2 regions of the Paenibacillus sp. 102 genome follow, and region 1 is predicted to be linked to the other one. Evidence: riboswitches for the same ligand, from Rfam matches in the RefSeq annotation. Region 1 holds a riboswitch; the other holds the start of a gene.

Region 1 (10,812 bases):
TCTATTTGGCTTGTTAGTTATAAAAAAAGGAGAGAACAAAAATGAGTATATTAACAGTAGAAAATCTTACGCATACCTATGGAGATAAAACCATTTTATATAATGCTTGTTTTCGATTATTACAAGGTGAGCATGCTGGGCTTATTGGAAGCAATGGTGCAGGGAAGTCAACGTTGCTTCGTCTTTTAACAGGAGAAGTTTTGCCTGACGGAGGGACAATTGAATGGTTTCCACATGTGAAGGTGGGTTTTTTAGAACAACATATTGATTTACAAGAAGGAACCACAATTGAGGAATATTTGCAAAGTGCATTTTCTTATCTGTATATGATTGAACGTAAAATGATGGCTATTGCTGAAAAGATGGCAATGGAAACAGATGTGGAGAAATTATTAGTGCAATATGGAAAATTACAAAATGTACTAGAAGGTTCAGACTTTTATCAAGTTCATACAAAAATAGAAGAAATAGCAGCTGGTTTAGGGTTATTAGATTTAGGAATGAAAAAAGATGTTTCAAAATTAAGTGGTGGCCAGCGTACAAAATTATTACTTGGGAAGCTTCTTTTAGAGAAGCCACACATTTTATTGCTGGATGAGCCAACAAATTATTTAGATACGGTTCATATCGATTGGCTAAGGGCGTATTTACAAACGTATGAGCATGCTTATATTGTCGTTTCACATGATGAATCGTTTTTAAACCATATTACGAATGTTATTTATCATTTAGAGGGACAGACGATTAAGCGCTATACGGGGAATTATGAAAGGTTTTTAGAAAGCTATCAATTGCAGAAGGATCAATTACAAGTAGCCTATACAAGGCAGCAAAAGGAAATTGCAAATTTAGAGAGTTTTATTCAAAAAAATAAGATTCGAAAAGCAAAGCAGGCAAAAAGCCGCGAAAAGGTATTGGAGAAAATGAAAAAGCTAGGAAAACCTAACGATGCACAAAGGCCGCGTTTTCATTTTAAAGTTCACACTGAGCCTGTAAGCCGTATATTACAAGCACAGCAGATTCAAATCGGTTATGAGGAACCATTATTAGTTACAGATCTTAATTTACAAGTAAAAAGAGGCGAAAAGATTGCAATTGTTGGTCATAACGGAATTGGAAAAACAACAATGTTAAAAACATTACTGGGGCAATTAAAACCATTAAGTGGAACAGTAAGTATCGGAGAACGAGTACACCCTGCATATTTTGCTCAAGAAGAATTTGCGGAAGAAATTACGCCACTTGAGCAAGTCTGGTCAGGACGCCCGGATATGACGCAAAAAGAAATTCGACAATCTTTAGCAAGATGTGGTTTAAAGGAAGAACATATACGCCAGCCTCTTTGCTGTTTAAGTGGAGGAGAACAAACAAAAGTACGGTTATGCGAACTTATGTTAATGCGGAGTAATATTTTGATTTTAGATGAGCCAACGAATCATTTAGATGTGTATGCGAAAGAAGCGTTAGGAGAAGCGTTGCAAAATTATCAAGGAACAGTTTTACTCGTTTCTCACGAGCCTTCTTTTTATGAGTCTTGGGTGACACGCGTTTGGAATCTAGAGGAAATGAATGTTACGAAAAGGTAAGAGGGAAATTTATTTTGGAGCGTAACTATATAAATACGCATTGAAAGACTAAGATAAACCATTCCTTTTAGGTGGGAGAGAGCATCTGTTCATGGATAGAAGTGGTCAGTGTCTTTTTTAGCCACATGCCATGTGAAAACAGAAGGAGAAAATGAGAGGAGAACTTCTTTTGTTTTCATAACCACGACTTAGATGGCGGAAATTTAAAATGGATATAAGTATGAACGCAGCTACGTTTCGTAGCTGCGTTCATTGTCTTTACTGATTTATTTGTAAACGTTCTTGAATGAACAATAGCAACTTAACAATGCTGTCTTCCCTATAAATATCAAATTTTTGTCGATGAAATTCACCATGTTCATGATAAAAAATAAGTTCGCCTTTCCCAGCAACTTCATTTATCAGCATATGAAAACTGAGTGGTGTTGCTACAATTGAGCCGTTATCATCTCTTAACAGAATTTGACAAAGCGTTTTTTGCTGTTCAACCTCATATAAAAAATCGTAATGAAAGGATTGAGCTAGTTTTTCTATTTGAGATAGGAGTAGGGTTTGTATAGCATGTGTTTCGTGCATAAAATGTAACCTCTTTTCTTGTATGCGCTGTTATCTAGTATAGTAATAATGAGTATACTTTGTACATAATTATTGCTCGTTATTTCTAGAGAGTGTCAAAATAAGTTGAACAATAATGCGCAGTATATTCAGAAAAATGTTATTGACAAAATTTTTTGTAAGATTTACTATTAGTACCATAACTTTTGCAAAATTTAATACGAATACTCTTATCCAGAGTGGCGGAGGGACTGGCCCTATGATGCCCAGCAACCGAGCTTATGAACCATAAGCTAAGGTGCTAATTCCTGCAAAACGATTTTCGTTTTGGAAGATAAGAGAGGAGCTTATTTTTGTCTATTTGACACCTCTCTTATTTGAGAGGTGTTTTTTGTTTAAGAACAGATATATATGAGGGGGAATTGTATATGAAAAAGTTATTGTTAAGTATTGTAAGTGGAACGGTATTATTATTAGGCGCATGTAGTGCTGATTCAGAAAAGGAAGCAAAAGCACTAGATGAGAAAAAAGTTAAAGTAGGTGTGACCGGTGGACCGCATGAACAAATTTTTGAAAAAGTAAAAGAAGTAGCGGCAAAAGATGGATTACAAGTTGATTTACAGGTATTTAATGATTATGTAGCGCCCAATGTATCGTTAGATGAAAACAGCATTGACGTGAATAGCTATCAAACGAAATCCTATTTAGATGTATTTAAAGCGGAGCGCAATATGAAATTGACAGAAGTATTTTCAACAGTAACGTTTCCAATGGGGATATATTCTAAAAATTTGAAGGATGTAAAAGAGTTAAAAGATGGAGATGCCATTGCTGTACCAAATGACCCAACGAATGAACTTCGAGCGTTAAAATTATTTGAAAAAGCAGGCGTTTTAAAAGTTGATCCAAAAGCAACAGAGAAAGCAACTGCAAAAGATGTCATTGAGAATCCGAAGAATTTAAAAATTATTGAGTTAGAGGCATCACAATTACCAACGCAATTAGGGGAAGTGAAAGCCGCTGCGATTAATACAAACTTTGCATTAGGTGCAAAACTAAGTCCAGCTAAAGATTCTATTTTCCGTGAAGGGAAAGATTCACCATATGTGAACTGGGTAGTTGTTCGTACGGAAAATAAGGATGACGAAGTTGTAAAAAAATTAAAGAAAGCGTATCAGTCTAAAGAAGTAAAAGAGTTTATCGAGAAAAAATTCGATGGTTCTGTTTTGCCGTCTTGGTAGGAGCTGATTATCATGATTGAATTGAAGAATGTTTCTAAAGTATTTACAACAAAAAAAGGTAAGATAGAAGCTCTGAAACCAACTTCTCTTAAAATAGAAAAAGGAGAAGTGTTTGGAATCATTGGATATAGTGGGGCAGGTAAAAGTACATTAATCCGCTGTGTAAACTTATTAGAAAAACCAACAACAGGAAATATAATTGTAAATGAGAAAGATTTAACAACCTTATCTACAAAAGGATTAGCGCAGGCGAGACAAAAAATTGGGATGATTTTTCAAGGATTTAACTTATTGAAAACAGTCAATGTTTATGAAAATATTGCATTACCTTTACGCTTAGCTGGGATTTCAAAAACGGAAATTGAAAAAAGAGTAGAAAAGTATTTACGTATTGTTGATTTGTTTGATAGAAAAGATGCGTATCCAAGCGAGCTTTCTGGTGGACAAAAACAGCGTGTTGCGATTGCACGTGCGTTATCGCATGAACCAGAAGTGTTGCTAAGTGATGAAGCTACAAGCGCGTTGGATCCAGAAACAACGGAGTCGATTTTAGATTTGTTATTAGAAGTTAATGAGAAAATTGGGATTACGATTTTGCTCATTACACATGAAATGAATGTAATTCAGCGTATATGTGATCACGTTGCTGTGATGGAGCAGGGAGCTATAGTAGAAAGTGGTACAGTGAAAAATATTTTTTCAAACCCACAACATGCAACAACGAAAAAATTTGTAAACAGTGCTTTTGCAGCCAAAATCCCGGAAGAATTACAAAAAGAACTAAAAAACACAGGGGAGATTGTAACGCTCTCGTTTATCGGGAACTCTTCAGGAGAACCAGCATTGGCTGTTGCTACAAAACGATTTCAAGTATATCCTAATATTTTATCGGGGAACATTACACAACTAAAATATGAAGCGTACGGTAAACTCGTCGTTCATATGCAAGGGGAAAAACACGAAGTACATAGGGCGTTAACATTTTTAAAAGAACAAGGAATTATTGTAGAAGGAGGTAAGGAAGAGTATGGGAAGCAAGTCCTTTTGGGATGAATGGAGTAAGATGATATGGGAAGCGACGATTCAAACATTTCAAATGACATCCATTTCACTACTTATATCAGTCATTATTGCATTGCCACTTGGCGTCACACTCGTTTTAACAAGGCCTGGTGGTCAACTAGAGAATAAAATTGTATATCCTGTTTTGAATACAATTATTAACGTCATTCGTTCTATTCCATTTATTATTCTATTATTCTTCATTCTGCCGTTTACAAAGCTCCTTATGGGAACTTCAATTGGTGTGAAAGGTGTAATTGTACCGCTTGTTGTATTTACAGCTCCTTATATTGCACGTTTAATGGAAACAGCTTTACTAGAAGTGGATCGCGGTGTAATTGAAGCATATCAAGCGATGGGAGTTTCTACTGTAAAAATTATTTGGCACGTTATGGTTAGAGAAGCGCGCCCATCTCTTGTGCTTGGTTTAACGATCGCAACGATTGGACTAATAGGTGCAACAGCAATGGCTGGACTTGTAGGAGCAGGTGGACTAGGCGATTTAGCATATCGATTTGGTCATTTGCGATATGAACCAGAAGTTATGTATGCAACGGTATTTATCTTAATTATTCTTGTTCAAGGCTTACAATCTTTAGGAAATGGGATTGCTAGAAAATTAAAGAAAGATTGATAGAATGCGGTGGCTCTATTATAAGAGGTACCGCATTTTGTATTTTTTGAAGTTCATTTTTCACACACCATATTATGGTATCATACAAACTTTTCATGTAAAATAATAGTAAAAATATGTAAGGGAGGGGACGAAGTGGATGTTTTTTTAAGTATCGCTGAAGAAAAAATTCGTCAAGCAATCAATAATGGTGATCTTGATGATATTCCTGGTAAGGGAAAACCGCTACAATTAGAAGACCTTTCGATGGTACCCCCGGATCTTAGAATGAGCTACAAAATTTTGAAAAATGCTAGAATGATTCCAGTAGAAATGGAATTACAGAAGGATATATTGAAAATAGAAGATTTAATCGCTTGTTGTTATTCTGAAACAGAACGAGCGAAACTAAAAGAGGAGTTAACAGCAAAAACCCTTCGCTTTCAACAGTTAATGGAGAAACGAAAGATAAAAGGAAATTCGGCATTTCGTATGTATCAAAATCAAGTATTTCGTAAATTACGCTAAGAGGGATAGAATAACATGAGAAAATTTCAAACGATAGAAGAATTAGTAGCATATATTAAAGCAAAAGATGTAGTGCTTTTATTCATCAAAACGGAAAATTGTGGTGTTTGTGATGTTATGTTAGAGAAAGTAAACCGCTTATTAGAACAATACCAAGGTGTAGAAAATATTGTAATTTCACTGCAGGATATGAAAAAAATTTCAGCGGAGTATTTAGTATTTACAGGGCCGACCGTCTTATTATTTCATGAAGGGAAAGAGATACTGCGCGAGTCACGATTTATTTCCTTAGAGAAGATAGAACGAGTATTACAATTATTAGAAGAATAAAGGAGGGGCTTATATGGGTTTTGTAATAGCGGCATTATTATTTTTAGTTTTCATTGGGTTGATTGTTAAATCAATTAGAAGAAATAAACGAAAAATAAATCTTTATAAAACAGGTAATGGTGATAGTACGACAACTACTGCTTCTACACCAGTTTTTTTTGCTGGGTCTGATAACTCAAATGATTGTGGAAGTTCTTTTTGGGGCGATAGTGGTTCTTCGGGCGGTGATGGTGGTAGCTGCGGAGGTGGTGGAGGCGGAGATTAAAAAGAAAGGCGCTCTTTACGGGCGTATTTCTTTTTAAACAAACGTTTGATTAGTTGGATTGAACCCGCATAAAACCAGCTAAACAAACGTTTGTTTAAGAGTTTATAAGTTTAATGTATTGATAAATAAGGAATATATGATGTTATAAGGGGAATGAAGATGGAGAAGCAGGCAAAGGTTAAAAATAAAGGGAAGGTAGCATTATTTTTATTTGTTGCAGGTGGCGTGTTTATTGTCAAACTTGGATTTAAGTTTGGAGCTATTTACACACTTCGAACATGGTTTGAAAATATTTTTTCCTAAATAAGGAATATTTCCTCTTGTAAAAGAGGTTTTATATTTGTTAATATTAGACTGAACGGTCGGTTTGATGAGGTGTGAACATGAGAAAAAGTGCAGAAGAGATAAAAAAAGAAATAGCGTACCAAGCAGAAGAACTATTTTCACAAAAAGGATACGCAGCAACATCTATGGAAGATATTTGTGAAATTACAAAGCGTAGTAAAGGTAGTATTTATTATCATTTTAAAAGCAAGGAAGAATTATTTTTATTTGTAGTAAAACAACATACGTATGATTGGCTTGAAAAGTGGAATGAAAAAGAAAAGCAGTATCATACAAGTACCGAAAAATTATACGGGCTTGCAGAGTACCATGTGGAAGATATACAACAGCCTATCTTTAGTGCAGTGGAAGAGTTTTCTATGAGTCAGGTTGTAGGTAAAGAGATTCTAGATGAAATGCTTGTTTTAGCAAGAGCGTCATATGGTGTTTTTGAGAAATTAATTGAAGAAGGCATAGAATCCGGAGAATTCCGCCAAGGGGATATCCGTGATCTTATGTATATTGTGAATGGTTTATTATCTGGGCTTGGGGTACTTTACTATGAATTAGACTCTACAGAAATGAAGCGCATTTACAAGAAGGCAATTGATGTACTGTTACAAGGAATGGCAGCTGAATCTTAAATCAGCACCTTTTCTTTTATATTAAATTAGACTGAATGGTCGGTTTAAAAAAGGGGGAATAAAATGAAAGATTTATTCAAAAATCGAGCATTTATGCTTGTTATGACTTCTGATATTTTACAGCAATTTGCAATTTGGATTCGAAATATGGCACTTTTGTATTTCGTTATGGAGCGAACAAATAATGATCCCGTCTCAGTTTCATTATTATCTGTTATGGAATACGCGCCTATTTTTATTTTTTCATTCATTGGTGGTGCGCTAGCAGATCGCTGGAATCCGAAGAGAACGATGGTAGCAGGAGATATGCTAAGTATGTTATCTATTATAGGGATTGTTTTCTTGTTAAAGATTGATTATTGGCAGGCTATATTTTTTGCTACGCTTGTTTCAGCGATTGTTGGACAATTTTCTCAGCCTTCATCTTCACGGATATTTAAACGCTATGTAGAAGAGAAACATGTTGCAAACGCCATTGCAGTAAATCAAACACTACAGTCGTTATTTATGATTTTTGGGCCAGTTGTAGGATCGATTGTTTATACACAGCTTGGGCTGTTTATTTCACTATATAGCTTAATTGGATTGTTTGTGTTATCGGCTATTATACTTTCATTTTTACCAAGATGGATAGAAAAAGAGAAAACGGAGAGTATTTCATTATGGAATGATATAAAAGAGGGATGGAGGTATGTCCTTCAAACAAAAAATTTATGTATGATTACAATTACTTTCGCAATTATGGGGTTAGCAGTAGGATTAACAAATCCATTAGAAATATTTCTTGTTATTGAACGATTAGGAATGGAAAAGGAGGCAGTTCAATATTTAGCAGCAGCTGATGGAATAGGTATGTTAATCGGAGGCGTCGTTGCGGCAGTTTTTGCCTCAAAAGTAAATCCGAAAAAAATGTTTGTGTTTGGTATGATTGTATTGGCTATGTCATTTCTTGTGGAAGGACTGTCTACATCATTTTGGATTACTAGTTTGATGCGATTTGGAACGGGAATTTGTTTAGCTTGTGTTAACATTATTGTTGGAACGCTTATGATTCAGCTTGTACCAGAGAATATGGTAGGGCGTGTAAATGGTACAATTTTACCGCTTTTTATGGGAACTATGCTAATTGGAAATTCACTAGCTGGGGGATTAAAAGAACTGACCTCACTTATTATTGTATTTTGTATAGCGATGTCACTTATTCTACTCGCGATTTTACCAATTTTACGTATGAAAATAAATGTAGAAGTTGGAAATAAAAAAGAGGATGCAAGTCAAAAGGGTGTTACGGATTCTTCGGTGTAGAAATTTTATTATGTAATTTTACTAGAAAAGGAGCGATTCACGCTCCTTTTCTATATGGGGATTTTTTGACAACGATATCCGCCAAATATATACTGATGTTGTAAAAACGATTTTACAGGTTAGGAGAAAAAATGTGAAAAATCAAATTTACGAATTCCGCACTGAAAAGAAGATTTCACAAGGTGCATTAGCTGATAAATGTAAAGTGTCCAGACAGACGATAAATGCAATTGAAAATAATAAATATGATCCAAGTTTAGCGCTGGCATTTCGTTTAGCTGAAGTGTTAGGGACAACGGTTGATCAATTATTTTTGTATAAGCAGTAGGGTTTTTATATAAATACGCATTGAAAGGTCGACATAAAACCATTCCTTGTAGATGGGAGAGAGTATCCGCTCATGGATAGAAGCGGTCGGTACCTTTTTTAGCCACATGCTATGTGAAAACAGAAGGAGCAAATGAGTGGAGAACTTCTTTTGTTTTCATAACCACGACTTAGATGTCGGGGATTAAATAGTTACATATAGTAATTGAACGATGTCGATAGAATAATAAAAAACATCCCATTCTGTATGCAGAATGGGATGTTTTTTATTATAGTGTTTCCGATTTTGGAGCAGGTGGTGTAACAGAAGTTGCATTTTCCGGTACGCGTGTTAGTATGAATCCGCCTATTATAAATAAAACGATAATACTTAGTACACCAGCATTTGTTTTTCCTGTTAGTTGCGTAGTCACCCCTACTAATACGGGCCCCATAATAGCTGCGAACTTACCGAAAATATTATAGAACCCGAAGAATTCATTTGCGGATTCTTTCGGTACAAGCTTTGCAAAATATGAGCGGCTGAGTGCCTGAATTCCGCCTTGAGAAGTTGCAACAAGCATTGCTAAAATCCAAAAATCGAGTGTTGTTTTTAAGAAATAAGCGTATGTGCAAATAATGATATAAATAATAATACCGACATATAGCATTTTCTTGCCTTTGAACGTTTCAGATAGTTTTCCATACAGTAAAGCGAATGGACAAGCGACAATTTGTGTTACAAATAAAATAATAAGTAGGTTTGTCGCACTAATACCAAGGTCTGTTCCATAAGCTGTAGACATTGTAATAATGGTATCGACACCGTCAATGTAGAAGAAATAAGCAAGTAAGAACAAAAAGACAGTGCGATATTGACGGATATTTTTAAATGTATGAGCTAAACGCTTAAAGCTCATCGTAATTGGTTTTGGGTGACGTTCAATATAATGTGTTTGTTCCACATTTTTGAGCATCGGAATCGTAAATAATCCCCACCAAAGGGCTGTAATTGCAAAGGAAATTTGACTAGCGATACCAACTGATAATGGGATTGTTCCTTTTTGTGCTAGGATAATAAGAGTAATGCAGCCGATAAAAGGAATCGTACTGCCAATATAACCTAGCGCAAATCCGCGCGTTGAAATACGATCCATTCTATCTGCTGTTGTAACATCTACTAAAAATGCATCATAAAAAATATTCGCTCCAGCAAATCCAACTAAAGCGAGCATATAGCAGCCTAGTAGTAAATACCACTGTGATGTTGGGACAACAGCTAGCATACTTGTAAATATAATACCGAGTCCAAAGAAGAATGTGAAAAAGCGCTTTTTAAATCCTTTATAATCGGCAATTGTACCGAGAATAGGAGCAAGGATAGAAATTAAAAGTGTAGAGAAAGAATTCGCATATCCCCAAAAAGCTGTGGAAGTTGCTCCAGATAGTCCTGCTTCTTTTGCAGCAGCTTTGAAATAGATAGGAAATAGTGCAGTTGTAATGATGAGGGAATATACTGAGTTTGCCCAGTCATACAATATCCAGCTTTTTTCTTGCCTGGACATTTTTTTCATATCATGTTCCTCCTTAAGTCGTTCTAATATTAGTGTACAAAAATAAAAATAGGAAAAAGAGAAACAGAGGTAAGTTTTACGTAACTTTTACATATATACAAACTTCTTTACAATTGAAGTAAATCCTCTACTACAGTTCCGTCGGTTTCACCAAGATGTAATCCGAGTAAACGCGCGATGGTAGGTCCTTCGTCAATGAGACGCATATATGGAATAATGGCCCCTTGACGAATGCCTTTTCCAGCAGCCATGAAGATGGTTTCATAGTTTGGTTTTGTTGGAGAATAGCCATGTGTACCAAACGTATACTTTTTACTAGGAGTTACATCTTTTTCTGTAATCTCTTTTATAAAATTTCCTGTATAGTTTTCAGTAAAGTAATAGCCTTCCCTTGCCTCAAGCATGAAAAGACAGTTCCCATCAGCTCCACGTTCTTTTGCATCTTCATCATGGAGTATAAATTCAATTCCGTTTTGTTT
Region 2 (10,812 bases), on a different contig from region 1:
ATTTTGCCCATTCAGTTACTTGTTCAACATCCATACGTGGTGCTGGGTGTCCTTTTAATGTAGATTCCCCAATTGTAATTAACATAATTGGTACATAGCGAGAAGAAACATTAAATTCATTCATTAGTGCTTGTGGATTAAAGCCACCGATTGCGCAAGTATCCCAACCAGTTGCCTTAGCTGCAAGCATAAGTTGCATTGCGGCTAGGGATGCATTAGAAAGGGCTGCATCTCGTGGATATTGTTCACGCGTATATGCAGATTCAATATTTTGTGCCAAACGTTCTTTTGCTTCTTCCTTCATAAATCCTCGCTCTACGATTGGCCCATATACAGGATCAATGTTTTTATTTGCTTCTAGGTCACCTAAAATAGCGACTACTGCAGAGGCATCAAGAATTTGTTGTTGATTATAAGCGATTGGATGTAAACGGCTTTGTACATCTTTACCTTGGAAAACAAGAAACTTCCAATGTTGTAAGTTCCAAGCTGACGGTGCTTGGCCAGCAGCTTTTAAAATTTCTTGTAATTCTTCTTTTGAAATTTCCTTTTCAGGATTGAATGCACGATTAGATGTTCGTTCATATAAAACAGTAAAAAAATCTTGCTGTGTCATAATATACCTCCAAGTTTTATGCGGATTTATAAAAAATACCATATGTAAAAAAACACTTACATTTTGTAAGTTATCACTGTAAAAGAATATAATATCTTTATTTTAATTGTCAAGTTGTTGAGAATAGAATAAAAAGGGGACATTCGTACAATCGCTATCATCCATGTAGTCATACAATAAAAAGATGATTCGCAGATTAAGAAAGAAATATGTAAAGTGAAGCTCCTATCAGTGGGAGAGTTTCTCGTTCCTGCTGATGCTCAGCCCTCACCAATCGGGTTCTTTTGATAACGGTCCCTTATAGAAAAGGATAGTGAAGAATTCAGTAGAACAGGCTATATGAAGTGAGTGAAGACTAGTGGTGAACATACTACATTTTTTATTAGAGAATACAGTTTTTCAAAATGTATTACAGGATCTCCATGTAAATGTACTTTATATAGAAGAAGGGTGTAATCACCAATATACGATTGACAATATACATCCAAAATGTATGTTTGTAGCAAATAGTTTTGAAGAGGGAAAAATGTTATTTGAAAAAGTGCGACCACAAGTTGTAATCATTTATGTGTCGAATGGTACACAAGTAGAGTATATAAAGCACATATATAATTCAATGAGTTCTTTTATTGTTATTTGGGATCAGCCAGTGACTTCAAAATTTGTAGATTTGCTTACAATAGGAGTACGAAATATTGTGATGGCTCCTGTTACACCACAGGGTCTGCTAGAGGAGATAAACAAAAGTCTCTATCAATTATCACTATTGCAGCAAGTAACTATTCAACAAGAGCTTCTTCAAATGGTGTTTGATTTTCAAAATGATTTATTATTCATTGTAGAAGATGATGAGATCGTCGACTGTAATACGAACTTTTTGAGTTTTTTTGGATATGAAAATTTACTTTCATATCATGAGAATCATATGATATTTGCGGAACACTTTGTTGAAGAGCATGGATATTACACAACAAATTACGATATTACCTGGCTTGATGATTCTTTAGAGCAATCCAGAAAAATTAAAATGTATAATTATGAAGGCGAAGAGTTTGTTTTTTTATTACGTGCTGTATCTGTACCAGAAGATTTGTCTAGGTTTATTGTTAAGTGTACAGATATTACGGAATTAGATGGGTTATATCAAGAGCAAGAACAGCTTGCTGCAATTGACTCTTTAACAGAAATATACAATCGCTTGAAGTTCCAACAACTATTGGAAGAAAAATGGAAAAACGAAGAGCGCATAAATCAAACAATGGCACTTATTCTTTTTGATATAGACGATTTTAAAAAAGTGAATGACACATATGGTCATGATTTTGGCGATTTAGCATTAATTCAGTTAGCCGAACTTATGAAATCTAAACTAGCATCTCAGCATATTTTCGCACGGTGGGGTGGAGAGAAATTTATTATATTAGTAGTAAATACAACGGAAAAAGAGGCCTTCCAAGTTGCTGAATCGCTACGTTTTTTTGTTGAAACGAAACAATTCTCTAGCATTTCGAAATTAACCGCAAGTTTTGGAGTTGCTTTATATGAGCAAGGAATTACAAAAGAGGAATTGATGCAGCGAGCAGATATTGCTTTATATGAAGCGAAAAAAAATGGAAAAAACCAAGTACGTTTATATAGGAAAGAAAAAATGTAACTTTTTCGCAACAAAGTGTTGCGATTTTTTTTTGTTGTCTGATAATAGAAAGAGGGGGGACCATTTATAATGAAGTAACTGCGGAGGTTTTTACATGCTAAAAAGATTGATTATGATGGTCTTGAGTTGCTTTGTAGTATGCGGAATTGTGTACTATTTTTTGTATACGCCGGAGAAGCAAGAAATGCCAACATCAAAGGTAATCCCTTCTGTTAAATCTGAATTACAGGATAATGTGGAAGAAAAGAAGCGACCACCAATTGATTATGCTAGTGTGGCACAAAAGTTAGACCAATATTTAATTGATAAAGACTTTAATGGAACCGTTCTTGTAACAGATAAAGATCATGTAGTGCTGAACAAAGGATATGGATATGCAGATGTTCAAAGTAAAATTAAAAATACACCGCAAACAAAATATCGCATCGGTTCAATTACTAAGACTGTTGTGGCAACGTCTATTTTACAGTTGCAAGAGCAGGGAAAAGTAAATATTCAGGATAATGTAAATAAATATATACCTTCATTCCCCGCAGATAAAAATATTACATTATACCACCTTCTCACACACACTTCTGGCTTACCAGGGAAGGGAAAGGGAAAAGGAAAAGTGAATGCTACATCCCGCTTGGCTTTGGTTACTTGGATTGGAAACCAACAAGTAGTTTTTCCACCCGGTACTGGTTGGAAATATACTGACTATAATTATATGGTGCTTGCTTATATTATAGAAAATATATCTAAGAAGCCTTTAGGAGAATATGTAAAGGAAAATATATTTGCGCGAGCGGGTATGCATGAGTCAGGCATGGGGAATATGGCGCCAGGAGAGAGACATTTCACGAAAGGGTACAAAAAGGAAAATAATATACTTGTACCAGCTCCAAAATTAGCAATGAACTGGCTATATGGCTGCGGTGAGATGTATACTACAGTTGGGGATATGAAGAAATTAGATGAAGCAATTATAAAGGGAAAACTTCTTTCACAGCAAAGTATACAAGCAATGTTTATACCTTCATCAGAAAAAAAGTATGCATTTAGTTTTTATATCTATCCTGATTATTTCCATAACCATGGTGTAGTAGCTGGTTGGAATACATTTAATAATTTTAATAAAGATAAAGGAACATTTGTTGTTTTATTCTCAAATGTGCAAAATAGCATAAATGATGATTTCAATAAGGAATTTCGAAAAATGGTAAGTGACTTATTAGAAAAAAGGGGATGAGTGGATGAAACAAGTAATTTCATCAATTGGTTTTATAGGTACAGGTGTTATGGGGAAAAGTATGGTACATCATTTATTACAAGGTGGTTATACAGTATATGTTTATAACCGTACGAAAGAAAAAGCAAGTTCTTTGTTAAGAGAAGGAGCACATTGGTGTGATTCACCAAAAGACTTGGTGAAAAATGTAGATGTTGTTATGACAATGTTAGGATATCCGCATGATGTGGAAGAAATTTATTTTGGAACAGAGGGAATTCTAGAACATGCAAGTGAGGGGACAATTGCAATTGATTTTACGACATCTACACCGACGTTAGCAAAACGTATATATGAAGGTGGAAAAATAAAGAATGTACATACGCTAGATGCGCCAGTATCAGGAGGAGATATTGGTGCAAAAGAAGGTAGACTTGCTATTATGATTGGTGGAGAAGAAGAAGTATATGAAGCATGTTTACCTTTATTTGAAAAACTAGGGGAAAACATTCAGCTACAAGGACCAGCAGGCAGTGGACAGCATACAAAAATGTGTAATCAAATTGCGATCGCTTCTAATATGATAGGAGTTTGTGAAGCGGTAGCGTATGCAAAGAAAGCGGGGTTAGATCCAGATAAAGTATTAAAAAGTATTTCAACTGGAGCAGCTGGTAGTTGGTCATTAAGTAATTTAGCTCCGCGTATGCTAAAGGAAGACTTTGCGCCAGGGTTTTATGTAAAACACTTTATGAAGGACATGAAGATTGCATTAGATGAGGCTGAAAAGTTAGAATTACCTGTACCAGGTTTAACTCTCGCAAAAGACTTATATGAACAACTAATAGAAGCAGGAGAGGAAGACAGTGGAACACAAGTATTATATAAAAAATACATAAGGGGGTAATATGATGAATTTAGAAAAATTTGATGGAATGATTGATGCTGTGCAGCGTACAACTTGTATGTCGATTAATGATAAACAAAAAGCAGCGTTTAAACAAAAGTATGATTTTGAGCCAACATTTGAATATGGACGTGATGAGAAAGGGCATTATGTTATTCGAACATCAAAGAAAATGCTAGAAGAAATGGAATTTTATTTAGCTTTAAAATATGACCGTGAAGGTATCGACCTATATATGCATGCTGAAATTGATAGTGTATGTTATGTATCTGTTAGCTACAGAGAAGATGCTCTTCATTTACAAGAACTATTTCAATTTTTGGAAGACAATAAATAAAAAAGTCCTTGTTTGAGGACTTTTTTATTTTGTTTAAAATATTTTTTTGGGAAAATTGGACGCTCATTTTGACAAAGGCAGGCTGTATGAAAGTAGATATATTTTGAGGATATAATAATGGGATTATAAGCTTGAAGCACGACGAGAGCGTTCAATTGGAAATGGAATAATTTTGGCCATATGGTTTCGACTGAATTGCTTTGTGCGAGCATGACGTAATATATAAAATGAAAAGAGAATAGCGACAGGAATAGCACCGTACAAACCAAAAAGTAAAGCGCTTACAGAAGATGCGACAAAACCTAACATACCAATTTCTAATTCCTCCATAATTGCCCCAAGAATAGCTGGAATAGCTCCACAAGTAACCCCAAGTATAAGTGCTATAATTAAATTCATGTTTTTCCCCCTCTTTTGCAGTTTTTTCGATACATTTTCTATTATTTGTATTATAACACAATTTAAACAGAATTTTCAGAAAAAGTTCAAAAAATGTTCAAAAATTATTGATAAATATACTTGATAAAGTGGAAAACGGAAAAATGAGGGGTCGTTCATTCTGGATAATGAATATACGAGGTGGGAGAAAATAAAAAAGCAGGCTTATTTCATATTTTGAAATAAGCCTGTTCCATAGGAGGATGTATATATGTAGAGTGAATAAAAGGAAGGAAAAGGGGGTCCAATTCCTTTTATTCAACTAACTACCTTAATAAATGGGAACCCAGCCTTCCGTTGTAACAAAAATACGAATGGCTACAACTTGGCGATCATCTTGTAATGTGAAATAATGTCTTGCATTTTCAGGTACAGAGATTAGATCACCAGGTTCAAGTTCAACATCGAAGAAGCGACCATCTTTGTCTTGGATGGCAAAGATGCCATGCCCACTGACAATAAAACGAACTTCATCGTCAGTATGATGATGCTTTTGTTTAAAGTTAATTAATAACTCATCGAGGTTAGGTGTTGCCTTTGAAAGAGAAATAACATCATGTGCTTTATAACCTCGACGTTCTGAAACATCAGCAATTTCTTTAGAGAATACTGTTAAAATTTCTTTTTTGTCTTCATCAGTTAAGGAGTAGTTTTCTTCTAAATGAGCAGGAAGTTTTGAAATATCCCATTTCTCATATAAAACGCCTTCTCCTTGTAAAAATTGCTCCACTTCCACTTCATTTTCAATGCGGGTATTTATTTCATGAATACGAATTTGCGCCATGTGAAACGCCTCCTTGAATTGATAATAGTTTTATATGAAATTGGAATAAAAATTCATATGCTTCTAATCTTTTCTTTGTATCAAAGCTATCTTTTCCCCAAACAGTAATACCGTGGTTGCGAATTAGTATAGCTCCAGCATCATCATGAATATGTTTCCGGAAATCTTCTCCTAATGTTGGGATATGAGCATGATTTTCAATAATTGGAATTTGGATAGAGGCTCCTTCTTCCCATATATTAAGAGCTTTAATAATTTCTTGATTAGAAAATGAAACTTCTTTGTCGTATACGTTTGTAATTACATTGTTATCAATTGTATGAACATGTAAAACACATCTAGCTTCTGTATGATTGTAAATATGAGTGTGTAGCAATGTTTCTGCTGAAGGGCGTAAATCGGTTTCTAAAACAGCCTTTCCAGTATGATCAACTAATAGAAAATCATCAGGTGTTGTTTTTGATTTATCTCTTCCGCTTGCTGTAATGAGAAAGGTCATTGGAGTGTTACTCACTTTTATTGAAATGTTTCCACTTGTAGCAGGAAACCAGTTTCTTTCTGTTAATTCTTTTTTTAATTTACTCAATTCCTCCCATTGACGAAAAAGTTGTTTCATTTTATCACCTCCAACAATTGCGTAACTTCTGTCTGTATGTCATAAAACGTTTCAAATGCTGTATAGGAAATTTGATGTTCTTGGCATTTTGTAATGAGAAAATCACGAGCGAATACTTTATCAGCAAGTTTTGCTGCTTGTAAATCTGTAATCGAATCTCCAATCACAATATTGAAATCACCGTTTGAACTTAATTGCTGAATCAGTGTTGATTTACAGAGACCACATTGATTCTTACAATGTTCATCGCATGGGTGAGGCCAGTTTACCCTAATTGTTTCGCCGGAAAAATCAGTCGTATTACAATAAATGTGCTCAGGACTAATGATTCCTTCTAGAAGAGGATAGACAAAAAAGTCCATTCCGCCTGATACAATGTGAAGTGAAATCTGATTATTTGTTTGGACAAACTGTGCAAACTCTTGAAATCCAGTCCGAATTACCGCTGTTTCTTTTATAAAAGTAGTGATATCATCTTGTAAACTTGTAGGTATAAGGGAAAATAATTCCCCTACACCTTCTTGAATGGAAATTTCTTGTGATAGAATCTTTTGTTTAATCGTTTCGGCTTCTGGTGGAGCGAATTTCTCCATAATGGCAACGATATTATCATTGTTCGTAATTGTACCATCAAAGTCACAAAAAATTTGAAGACTCATAGTTTCACCTCGTGAGATGGATTTCCCCATAATTGCAGTGCAGCATGTAAATCAGTGTTACCTGCTTCATGCAATGGTGTTCCTTGCAAAGTGGCATCAATTGCTGCTCGAAATGCTTTTCCCCCACCTTGTGCTCCGCTCGGATGACCATGAATACCACCACCTGCATTAATGACAACATTTTTACCAAAGTCGCGAAGGGTAAATGGAACAAAACCAGGGTGAATGCCAGCTGATGGAACAGGGAAGCTTCTTTTTAAAGCGGGATCTTCTTTTGTTAGTGCCTCTGTAATAAGAAGGGCTTCTTTTTTTTCTAATGCAACACTGCCGTATGGTGATGGGAATAAAGAGAAGTCGGCACCAGCATAACGAAGCAATTTTCCAAGTAATAATGGTGAAGAAACCCCATATAATTTCGATGATGCATAAGCACCGCTAACGGCAGGATGAGCCATGATAGGAATAGAAATATCTTTATCCTCTGCAAGTGATTGTAGTACATCTAATCCGTACGCAAAGACATTAAAAAGTAGGATATCCGCACCGTATTCGATTGCTCGTTTTGCATTTTCTTTTAAATCATAAGTACGTCCCGTTAAATTCACTGCATATAAAGTCTTATGGCCATATGTTTCGTATACAGACTGTAATACTTCTTTTCCAGCATGAATTCGTTTCGTAAGTGGCGTTAATGAGTTTTCAAATAAGATCTCATCATCTTTTACAATATCTACACCGCCAATTGCTTGATCACGTAGTTGAGTTTTTAAATATCCGATATTACGTCCAATCATTCCTTTGAAAATGCTCATTAGAAGTGGACGATCGTGAATATGTAAGAGATTTCGAATGCCCTCAATACCAAATTTAGGGCCAGGGAAATGTTTTTTTAAGTCATCTGAAAATGTTAAATCAATCAGTTTAACTTCGCCATCTAATGATAATTTGCCAAATGTTGTTGTTAAAATGGCTGGTAAATCAGGGCTGAAATTTAGTGATGGATAATGAATTTTAATGAGTCCACGTGTTACTTTTTTTCCAAGGTACGTATTTACATGTTCTTGTTCTTCTAACTTTTCGACATGAATGACGTTGCCTTTATGTTGTTTTAATTGTTCTTGTAATAAGTGTGGTAAATGAGTCCATGAACCAATTGTCAAACCGAGAGCAATTTGCTCTGCCTTTTGGTTTAAATTATGAGAATCATCATGGATTAAATAGGTTGCTGTTATTCCGCTCATTTTCATAACCTCCTAGTTAAATAAAAAAACCTCTCAGCTAAGGAGAGGTTTTTTTACAACCAGCTCCTTATCTGTCAGCATAATGCTGCGAGAATTAGCACCGTGCCTACAATTGTAGATCGGTTGCCGGGTTTCGTCGGGCTCGTCCCTCCACCTGCTCTTGATAAGAAGTATTTAGAAATGTTTAAATTTTTTCGATATCTGAATTTTGACAGAGTTTTTTTATGATGTCAATGGTTTTTTGAAAATTTTTAATTTCTGGATTCGTTGAACAGCTTCTTGTAATCGCTCTTCTGTATGTAATAATCCAATACGAACGTAGCCTTCGCCATGTTCGCCGAATCCGACTCCAGGTGCAACTGCTACATGTGCTTGTTCTAACAATAAGGCAGTAAATTGTTCTGATGTATACTCATTAGGAACAGGAAGCCATGCGAAAAATGATCCCTTCGGTGCGACAACATCCCAGCCGATTGAACGACACGCTGTAATGAGTGCATTTCTCCGTGATTCATAGCGTTCAACAAGTTCATTTACACAAGATTGTGAACTTAATAGTGCCTCACAAGCCGCCTCTTGTACAGCGCCAAAAATGCTGACATACATATGATCTTGCAATAAATTGATTGTTTCAATGACACTTTCGTTACCGATTGCAAAGGCAATACGCCAACCAGCCATATTAAATGTTTTTGATAGTGTATAAATTTCAATGCCAACATCTTTTGCGCCGTTTACTTGTAAGAAGCTAGTTGGTTTGTTACTATCAAAGCCAATTGCTCCATAAGCGAAGTCGTGAACTACTAAAATATCATTTTCATTTGCAAATGATATTGTTTCTTCAAAAAATTCTTTTGATGCAATAGCACCAGTTGGATTATTAGGATAATTTAAAAACATCAATTTAGCTTGTTTGGCAATAGAATCATTGATTTTAGTGTAATCCGGTAAAAAATCATTTTCTGCTAACAATGGCATCGTCTCAAACTTTGCTTTCGCTAAAGCGACGCCTGATAAATAGTCAGGGTATCCTGGATCAGGTACAAGTATTGTGTCACCAGGGTTTGTAAAACAAAGCGGCAATTCAACCAGACCGGCTTTACCACCAAATAAAATAGCGACTTCTGTTTTAGGGTTTATTTTGACTCCGTATTCACGTTCATAGAATGTCGCAACGGCTTTTTTTAAGCTTTCATGTCCGCGAAATGGCGGGTATTTGTGATGAACTGCTTTTTCTGCTGCACGTTGTAAAGCTGTTACGATATGCGGCGGTGTTGGTTGATCTGGATTGCCTTGACCTAGATTGATAACATCGTGCCCTGCTTCGACGACTTTGTTAACTTTTGCAACAAGTGAAGCGAAAAATTGCGTTGGTAATGATGTTACAATCTCGGAAGGTTGAAAATCTTTCATACTTTCCACCTCTTTTGAAAGTTGTTACAATTCTAGTGACAAATGATATAACCTTTCTAAGTTTTTGTAAAGAACAAATAATTGAAGATGGGGTGGATAAAGTGAAAGTCGCATGTATTCAAATGGATATTGCTTTTGGTAATGTAAAAACAAATATTGAAAATACAAAGAAAAAAATAAAAGAGGCGATGCAAGGAAAACCGGACGTTATCGTATTACCAGAACTTTGGACGACTGGTTATGATTTAGAGAGATTGCCGGAAATTGCAGATGGGGGTGGGATTCAAACAAAGCAACTTCTTTCAGATTGGGCACAGCAATATGGTGTGAATATTGTCGGTGGTTCTATTGCGAGGCAAACAAAGCATGGTGTTACGAATACGATGTATACAGTAAATCGTGAAGGAAAACTACAAAGTGAGTATAGTAAGGTTCATTTGTTCCAGTTGATGAATGAACATAACTATTTAATAGCAGGTGATGAAACAGGAGAATTTATATTGGATGGTGTACAGTGCGGTGGTGTCATTTGTTATGATATTCGTTTTCCAGAATGGATGCGTGTTCATACTGTAAAAGGGGTAAATGTATTATTCGTTGTAGCAGAATGGCCGCTTGTTCGCTTAGCTCATTGGCGTTTACTTCTTCAAGCGAGAGCGATTGAAAATCAATGTTATGTAGTTGCATGCAATAGAGCAGGAGAGGATCCAAATAATGTGTTTGCTGGACATTCTCTTATTGTTGATCCATGGGGAGAAATTGTAGCAGAAGCAGGAGAAGAAGAATCAATTTTACAAGGGGAGATAGACTTAGAAAAAATTAAGGAAGTGCGTAAGGGAATTCCTGTTTTTGCTGATCGACGCCCGGAATTATATAAATAAAAATATTGACAAATGATTTTTATTCTTGTTATAGTCTGTAACAGAAAGTTAAAAATTTA

What was found. Region 1 has a riboswitch for S-adenosylmethionine ahead of AAIE21_RS21655 (MetQ/NlpA family ABC transporter substrate-binding protein). Riboswitches for the same ligand answer to the same signal wherever they lie in the genome.
Region 2: linked by a shared signal. The riboswitch ahead of mtnW (2,3-diketo-5-methylthiopentyl-1-phosphate enolase) and the one ahead of AAIE21_RS21655 (MetQ/NlpA family ABC transporter substrate-binding protein) in region 1 are both predicted to bind S-adenosylmethionine.

What each region holds. Positions count from the first base shown of each region.
Region 1 is NZ_JBCGHT010000013.1:36,342-47,153, forward strand. Features, by position in the region: gene AAIE21_RS21645 (ABC-F family ATP-binding cassette domain-containing protein) at 42-1,586, shown strand; gene AAIE21_RS21650 (hypothetical protein) at 1,845-2,162, opposite strand; SAM riboswitch class I at 2,369-2,482, shown strand; gene AAIE21_RS21655 (MetQ/NlpA family ABC transporter substrate-binding protein) at 2,570-3,382, shown strand; gene AAIE21_RS21660 (methionine ABC transporter ATP-binding protein) at 3,395-4,435, shown strand; gene AAIE21_RS21665 (methionine ABC transporter permease) at 4,410-5,078, shown strand; gene AAIE21_RS21670 (DnaJ family domain-containing protein) at 5,214-5,585, shown strand; gene AAIE21_RS21675 (thioredoxin family protein) at 5,601-5,915, shown strand; gene AAIE21_RS21680 (hypothetical protein) at 5,929-6,180, shown strand; gene AAIE21_RS21685 (histidine kinase) at 6,340-6,483, shown strand; gene AAIE21_RS21690 (TetR/AcrR family transcriptional regulator) at 6,564-7,148, shown strand; gene AAIE21_RS21695 (MFS transporter) at 7,212-8,453, shown strand; gene AAIE21_RS21700 (helix-turn-helix transcriptional regulator) at 8,530-8,781, shown strand; gene AAIE21_RS21705 (MFS transporter) at 9,050-10,333, opposite strand; gene AAIE21_RS21710 (alkaline phosphatase family protein) at 10,441-10,812, opposite strand, start outside.
Region 2 is NZ_JBCGHT010000001.1:550,000-560,811, reverse strand. Features, by position in the region: gene AAIE21_RS02900 (nitroreductase family protein) at 1-616, opposite strand, end outside; gene AAIE21_RS02895 (GGDEF domain-containing protein) at 978-2,270, shown strand; gene AAIE21_RS02890 (serine hydrolase domain-containing protein) at 2,365-3,501, shown strand; gene AAIE21_RS02885 (NAD(P)-dependent oxidoreductase) at 3,506-4,384, shown strand; gene AAIE21_RS02880 (DUF3909 family protein) at 4,389-4,721, shown strand; gene AAIE21_RS02875 (hypothetical protein) at 4,845-5,120, opposite strand; gene AAIE21_RS02870 (cupin domain-containing protein) at 5,431-5,943, opposite strand; gene AAIE21_RS02865 (methylthioribulose 1-phosphate dehydratase) at 5,921-6,559, opposite strand; gene AAIE21_RS02860 (2-hydroxy-3-keto-5-methylthiopentenyl-1-phosphate phosphatase) at 6,556-7,218, opposite strand; gene mtnW (2,3-diketo-5-methylthiopentyl-1-phosphate enolase) at 7,215-8,459, opposite strand; SAM riboswitch class I at 8,524-8,629, opposite strand; gene AAIE21_RS02850 (pyridoxal phosphate-dependent aminotransferase) at 8,682-9,872, opposite strand; gene AAIE21_RS02845 (carbon-nitrogen family hydrolase) at 9,887-10,753, shown strand.